One region of the Cellulosimicrobium sp. SL-1 genome, then DNA from elsewhere that is predicted to be linked to it. Evidence: riboswitches for the same ligand, from Rfam matches in the RefSeq annotation. Region 1 holds a riboswitch; the other holds the start of a gene.
What was found. A riboswitch is a leader RNA that binds a small molecule or an ion and turns the genes downstream of it on or off. The one in region 1 is predicted to bind thiamine pyrophosphate.
Positions count from the first base shown of each region.

Region 2: another riboswitch for thiamine pyrophosphate. It lies ahead of GWJ10_RS17550 (thiamine ABC transporter substrate-binding protein); the one in region 1 lies ahead of GWJ10_RS14320 (TenA family protein).

Region 1 covers NZ_JAACJC010000008.1:247,478-251,023, reverse strand. Annotated here, with positions in the region: gene GWJ10_RS14330 (DUF6882 domain-containing protein) at 1-420, opposite strand, end outside; gene GWJ10_RS20025 (helix-turn-helix transcriptional regulator) at 489-971, opposite strand; gene GWJ10_RS14320 (TenA family protein) at 1,084-1,836, opposite strand; TPP riboswitch at 1,827-1,955, opposite strand; gene GWJ10_RS14315 (VOC family protein) at 2,042-2,968, shown strand; gene GWJ10_RS14310 (VOC family protein) at 3,053-3,448, shown strand; tRNA gene GWJ10_RS14305 (tRNA-Leu) at 3,491-3,546, opposite strand, start outside.
Region 2 covers NZ_JAACJC010000012.1:32,544-36,089, reverse strand. Annotated here, with positions in the region: gene GWJ10_RS17560 (ABC transporter permease) at 1-687, opposite strand, end outside; gene GWJ10_RS17555 (ABC transporter ATP-binding protein) at 687-1,454, opposite strand; TPP riboswitch at 1,773-1,877, shown strand; gene GWJ10_RS17550 (thiamine ABC transporter substrate-binding protein) at 1,960-3,051, shown strand; gene GWJ10_RS17545 (iron ABC transporter permease) at 3,140-3,546, shown strand, end outside.

The DNA.
Region 1 (3,546 bases):
GCTGTAGTGGGCGGACGAGCCGGTCACGGCCTTGGCCGCGAGCGCGAGCCGGTGAGCGAGGTCGTCGGCCAGCGGGAGCTCCGGCTCGGCGGCCTCGCGCAGCCCGGTCCGGCGCGTGCTCTCGGCGGCGGTGAGCACGGCGTCGGGGAAGCCGTTGACGTTCTGCCACGCCCACATCCACGTGCCCGGCCCGGGCGCGGCCGTGCCGAGGAACTGAAGGCGGCACGTCGCGGTCCCGCCGTCGGGCGCGGTGAAGGTGAAGACCCCGGTGGTCAGGTCGGCGGCCCAGGCGTCGTCGCCGTGGAGGTCCGTCAGGTGGAGCTGGTGCTCGTGGGAGAGGAACGCGGCGTCGTCGACGAGGTCCTGGAGGGCCGGGACGTCCTGGGCTGCCGTGCCGTGCGCGGTCTGCGGCTCCGTCATGGACCGACGGTAGCGGCGCGCACCGCGCCCGGCCCCCGCACGACACGCGGTGCGACGGGGACCGTCGCTCAGGCCGCGAGGAGCAGGACGTCGCCGGCGCGCGCGGTCGGACGTCGGAGCGTCTCGGCGACGGGGAGGTCCCGCACGGGCTCGCCCGCCGGGGCGACGTGCCGTGGCGCGGAGAGGGCACCGCGCTCTCGCGCGGAGGACAGCACGCGGACGGGCGCGAGCGGCCGCAGCTCCTCGCCCGTGCGGGCGACGAGATCGACGAGGCGCAGGCCGAGGGCGCCGCACACGGCGGCGAGGACCTCGGACGACGCCTCCTTGCGCCCGCGCTCCACCTCGGACAGGTAGGCGGTGGAGACGCGCGCGGCGGCCGCGACGTCGACGAGCGTGCGCCCCTGCGCGAGCCGCGCCCGCCGCAGGATCCCCCCGATGACGTGGCGCAGGAGGGGCTCCGCCCGCCCGCCCGCCCGGGAGCGGGGGCTCGGCGTCGCCCCGTCCGGCACCACGTCCGGCAGCGTGCCCGGCACCGCGCTCGTCGCGTCCATGCGTTCACGCTACCCGCGGCCCACCCGGGTGCCGAGGCACCCGGGTGGGTATCTGCTGCTGGCGTAAGGCCGGGCGCACGACGCGAGCCGGCCGCGCGCCCGGCCGGACGGGTCACCAGCGCTCGAGCGACCAGGCCATCTGCCAGAAGCGGATCTCGTGGCGGCAGCTCAGCTCGAACGCGCGCTCCATGCGCGCGCGCTCCGCCTCGCCCGCGTCCGCGGCGAGCGCGTCGAGGCGTGCGCGCAGGTCCGTGAGGACGTCCTCGGTGCGCTCGGCCGCGTAGAACTGCCACCAGCCCGCGAGCGGGTGGTCGTCGCCGAGGGCGCCGGGCGTCGTCTCGCGCTCGCCGAGCCAGAAGCGCCGCGCGGACCAGATGTAGGTCCACGGGCACGGGAGCAGCGCGGCGAGCAGCACGCCGAGCGAGTCGCGGCCGGCCGCCGTCATGTGGTCCACGTAGGCCTGCGCGCTCGGCGCGAGGCGGTGCGTCTGCGCCTCCTCGTACGTCACGCCGAGGAAGTCGCACATCGCGTGGTGCGCGTGCGACTCGTCGTCGAGGAGGAAGCCGGCCTTGTCGTGGAAGTAGGCCGCCCACGACCGGTCGGGCGCGAGGGCCATGCCGAGGCCGTAGCAGCGCAGGTAGGCCGTGAGGTACTGGTGGTCCTGGCCCACGTAGTGGCGGACCGCGGCGGGCTCGACGGAGCCGTCGCGCAGCCCGGCCAGGAAGGGGTGGTCGTAGAACGTCTCGAAGAGGTCCGCGTACCGGCGGGCGAGGTCGGCGGTGAAGCCGGTCTCCTCCTGCCGGACGAGCGCGGTCGGGTCGTGCGCGAGGACAGGGTTCAGGGTGATGGCAGCAGGCGTCGTCATGCCCACGTTCCTCCGCTCGTGCTAGCGAGATCAGGTTCGACGGGTCCGGGCGGCCGTACCGCTCGTCTCAGTCCCTCGGCCCGGGCCGTGGCCCGGGCGGGACGCCCCGCGTGGTTCGCGCCGACCCTAGCAAGGACGGCGCCGGTGCGGGAGCCCTCGCCACGGTGTGGGAATATAGTTGTAGCGACAACAAGTTGGAGTAGACATGACCACGAGCACGCCGGGCGCGCCGACCGACCGCCTCCTGTCCCCGTCCACGAGCATGGACGCCGTCACGCTGCGCGTGGGCGACCTCGAGCTCATGACCTCGTACTACACAGGCGCGTTCGCCCTCGCCCCGCTCGAGGAGCGGTCGCGCGGCGCGGAGGTGCACCGTGTGCTGGGCCGCGGCCGCACACCCATGCTGCGCCTCGTGCACACGCCCGGGCTCCCGCCCGTCGACCCGCGCCAGGCCGGCCTGTTCCACACGGCCTTCCTGTTCGACGACGGCCCGAGCCTCGCCGCGACCGTCTACCGCGCCGCGCAGGACCGCCGCGGCACGTTCGTCGGGTCGAGCGACCACCTCGTCAGCGAGGCGTTCTACTTCACCGACCCCGAGGGCAACGGCGTCGAGCTCTACACCGACCGCCCCCGCGAGACCTGGGTGCGCGAGCACGGCCAGATCCTCATGACGACGACGTTCCTCGACCCGAACGCCTACCTGCGCACGCACCTCGACCAGGAGACGTTCGACGCCGGCCCCTCGCTCGCGGGCCGCGTCGGCCACGTGCACCTCCAGGTGGGCGACGTCGCGACCGCCCACGCCTTCTACGTCGACGCCGTCGGCTTCGAGGCGACGCTCACCGGGTACAGCGGGGCGCTCTTCGCGTCCGCCGGCGGGTACCACCACCACGTCGCGATGAACGTGTGGAACAGCGCGGGTGCCGGGCCCCGCGCCGCGAGCCTCGGGCTCGGCGACGTCGCCGTCACGGTGCCGGGCCGCGAGGACCTCGACGCGCTCGTCGCGCGCCTCCGCGCCCGCGGGCTGGAGCACGCGGACGACGGCCGCTCCGTCGTCGTGCACGACCCGTGGGGCACGCGCGTGACGCTGTCCGTCCCCGGCACCACGACCGAGGAGCTGCTCGCGCGCTGAGGCGCGGCGCCCCGGGCACGGGGCGCGCGCCCGGGGCACGAGGCGCACGATGGGAGGACCCGCCGAGCGCACCGAGGAGCGACCGTGTTCCGCAGCCTCTTCCCCGTCCTCACCGTGGCCGACCTCGACCGGTCCCTCGGCTTCTACCGCGACCTGCTGCGCGGGACGGTCGAGTACGCGTTCCCCGACGACGGCCCACCCGTCTACGTGAGCGTGCGCGTGGGCGGGTCGCCGCTCGGCCTCGGGCAGGGCGACCCGCCTCCGGCGGACACTCGCGTCGTGCTGTGGGTGTACGTCGACGACTGCGACCGCGCCGTCGAGCACCTCGCGGCCGCGGGCGTGCCCGTCCTGGAGCCGCCCGCGGACCAGCCGTGGGGCGAGCGCGTCGCGCGCGTGCAGGACCCGGACGGCACCGTCGTGATCCTCGGCCAGGAGGCCGCTCCCCCGGCCGAGCCGGAGGGGCCGACGGGGCTGTCCTAGCCCGGGGAGCCCTGGCGCCTCGGAGCCGACCGCCCGTCGGCATGGTGCCCCCACCGGGACTCGAACCCGGAACACGCCGGGTTTAAGCCGGCCGCCTC
Region 2 (3,546 bases), on a different contig from region 1:
CTCCGGGGAGACGTCGTCGGCCGCGTACAGCGCGACCGACGGGACGAGGTCGTCGGGCGCGTACGTCGCGGCGGCGGTCCCGGCGTCGAGCAGGACGATCGTCGCGCCCGCCATCGGCGCGGACAGCGAGACCTCGCCGACCACGCGCACGGGCCGCACGGCGTCGCCCAGCACGACGTCGGTCGTGCCGCCCACCGCGAGGCCCGACGCCGCGAGCGTCGCCGACTCGAGCGCGACCTCGCCGCCGTCGCGGGGCGCGCGGCCGTCGACCACCTGGGGGCCGGGGTCGCGGGGGTCGTAGGCGACGCCGATGCTTGGCGCCTGGCTGCCGAGGACCGCGGTCCCGTCCGCGCCCACGAGCACCGCGGGACCGCTCACCTCGGGGAGCGCGAGCGCGACGTCGTCGCGCGCGCCGAGGTCGTGCGCCAGGTCCGCCGGGACGAGGCTGCGCGCGCCGCCGACCTGGGCGGACGCCGACGTGAGCGCGTCCCCGGCGGGGGACGCGCCGCGCACGTACGCGTCCGCCTGGACCGACGAGGCGACGATGCCGTCGAACGTGGTCGCGAGCATCGCGCGCAGCGCGAACGTGCCGGTCACGAACGCGACGCCGATCGTCACGGCGAGGACCGAGAGGACGAGCTGCGCGCCGTGCGCGCGCACGCCGCGCAGCGCGATCCGGCCCATCATCAGGCGGCCGCCGTCGTCGGTGCCGGGGTGGCGTGCGCCGGTGACGGCGCGGCGGGCGTGAGGGAGCCCAGCGTGTCGAGGACCGCCTGCGGCGTGGGGTCGTGGAGCTCGGTCACGAGGCGGCCGTCCGCGAGGAAGAGCACCCGGTGGGCGTACGACGCGGCGGTCGGGTCGTGCGTGACCATCGCGACGGACTGGCCGAGGTCGTCCACGGACGCGCGCAGGAAGCCGAGGACCTCCGCGGCGGCGCGGGAGTCGAGGTTCCCCGTCGGCTCGTCCGCGAGCACGATCGCGGGACGCGACACGAGCGCCCGCGCGCACGCGACCCGCTGCTGCTGCCCGCCCGACAGCTCGGCGGGCCGATGCCCCAGCCGGGGGCGCAGGCCCACGGCGTCGACCACGCGGTCGAACCACTCCCGGTCGACGGGCCGCCGCGCGATCGCGAGCGGCAGCACGATGTTCTCCTCCGCCGTGAGCGTCGGCACGAGGTTGAACGACTGGAAGACGAACCCCAGGCGCGTCCGCCGCAGGCGCGTCAGCCGGCGCTCGCTCATGGCGGAGACGGTCTCTCCGTCGACGACGACGGTCCCCGCCGTGGGGGAGTCGAGCCCCGCGAGGCAGTGCAGGAGCGTCGACTTGCCCGAGCCGGACGGGCCCATGATCGCGGTCAGGCGCCCCCGCTCGAGGTCGACGTCCACGCCGTCGAGCGCACGCACCGCGGCCTCGCCGCGCCCGTACGTCTTCACCAGCCCGCGCGCGGTCGCGATCGCGGGTCGCGCAGCGCCCTGAGCGCCCTCAGCGCCCTCAGTGGGCGGGCCCTCGCGCGGGGTGCTCCGCTGTGCCGCACCTGTCGTCGTCACGTCCTCGTCCGTCCTCTCGTCGTGCCGCTGCGCGGGAGCGTCGTGGCTCGCCGGGCGGCGCCGTCCTGTGGTGGCCGCCGGGGCTCCCGGCGGCCGTACCGACCCTCCCGCGGCGCGCGTGCCCGCGGCATCGGGGGCGGGCCCCGAACCGCCCCTGGTCCGCGGTCGCCGGTGCTCAGGGTTCTCTCAGGGGAGTCTCCGGGTGAGGGGCCGGTGTAGGCTCGCGGTGAACGACAGGGGAGCTCCTGGAGGAGCTGAGAGTGCGGACCACCGCAGACCCTCGAACCTGATCCGGTTAGCACCGGTGGAGGAAGTCGGGAATCTCGATCACCTGCTCGCGCGGTCCGTCGCGCTCACCCGGCGCACGGCTCGTCGGGCCGGTGGACCCCTCCTGAACGTCCAGGGAGGACACATGCAGCACACGACCACCGTCGCCCGCCGCGGCCGGGCCCTCGCGACCGGCGTGGGCGCGACGCTCGCGCTCCTCGCCCTCGCGGCCTGCTCGGGTGGTGACGGCGCCGGGGGCGACGACGCGTCGTCGGGCATCGGGGGCACGGTCACGCTGGTGACCCACGACTCCTTCGCGGTGAGCGACGACGTGCTCGCCGCGTTCGAGGAGGAGAGCGGGCTCACCGTCGAGCAGGTCGCGCCCGGCGACGGGGGCGCGCTGGTCAACCAGCTGATCCTCACGAAGGACTCGCCCCTCGGCGACGTCGTGTTCGGGATCGACAACACCTTCGCGTCGCGCGCGATCGACGAGGGCGTCCTCGAGCCGTACACGCCCGCGGACGTCTCGGAGTCCGCCGCGTCGTACGCGGTCGGCGACGGCGGCGAGCTCACCGCCGTCGACCTCGGGGACGTGTGCGTCAACGTGGACCACGCGTGGTTCGCCGACGCGGGGATCCCCGAGCCCGTGACGCTGGAGGACCTGGCGAAGCCCGAGTACCGGGACCTCCTCGTCGTGACCAACCCCGCGACGTCGTCGCCGGGCCTCGCGTTCCTCCTCGCGACCGTCGGGGCGTTCGGCGAGGACGGCTGGGAGGACTACTGGGCGGACCTGCGCGCCAACGGCGTGAAGGTCGTCGACGGCTGGTCCGACGCGTACTACGTGGACTTCTCCGGCTCGGAGGGCGCGGGGCCGCGCCCGCTCGTGCTGTCGTACTCGACGTCGCCCGCGTTCACGCTCACCGAGGACGGCTCCGCGTCGACCACGGGCGCGCTGCTCGACACGTGCTTCCGCCAGGTCGAGTACGCGGGCGTGCTCGCGAACGCGAAGAACCCCGAGGGCGCACAGCAGCTCCTCGACTTCCTCGTGAGCGAGACGTTCCAGGCCGACGTCGCCGACCAGATGTACATGTACCCGGCCGACGACTCCGTCGCGCTGCCCGACGGCTGGGCCGAGTTCGCGCCGCTCGCCGACGAGCCCTTCGAGGTCGCGCCCGCCGACGTCGCGGCGCACCGCGACGAGTGGATCAAGGCATGGACGGCGACGGTCGTCGACTGACCCCCGGTCCCCCGGCGACCACGGCTCTACCTCGCGGGGTAGAGCCGTGGTCGCGCAGGGGAGAACCGTGGTTTCCCGAGGTAGAGCCGTGGTGAGGGGTCGGGCGGTCCGGCGGGGCGGCGTCGGGCGCGGGGTGCTGTGGGGTCTGGCGGCGGCGGTGCCGCTCGCGTTCCTCGGGGTGTTCTTCGCGTGGCCGGTCGTCACGCTCGTGGCGCGCGGGTTCGTCGGGGACGACGGCGGCCTCGACCTCTCGGGGTTCGCGGAGGTCTTCTCCGAGCCCCGCACGTGGCGGATCGTCGGCCTCACGCTCTGGCAGGCCGTGCTCGGCACGGCGCTGTCGCTGCTGCTCGGCGTGCCCGGCGCGTACGTGCTGTACCGGTGCCGGTTCCCCGGTCGGCGGGTCGTGCGCGCGCTCGTCACGGTGCCGTTCGTGCTCCCGACCGTCGTCGTCGGCGTCGCGTTCCGGTCGCTGCTCGTGCAGGGCGGCCCGCTCGG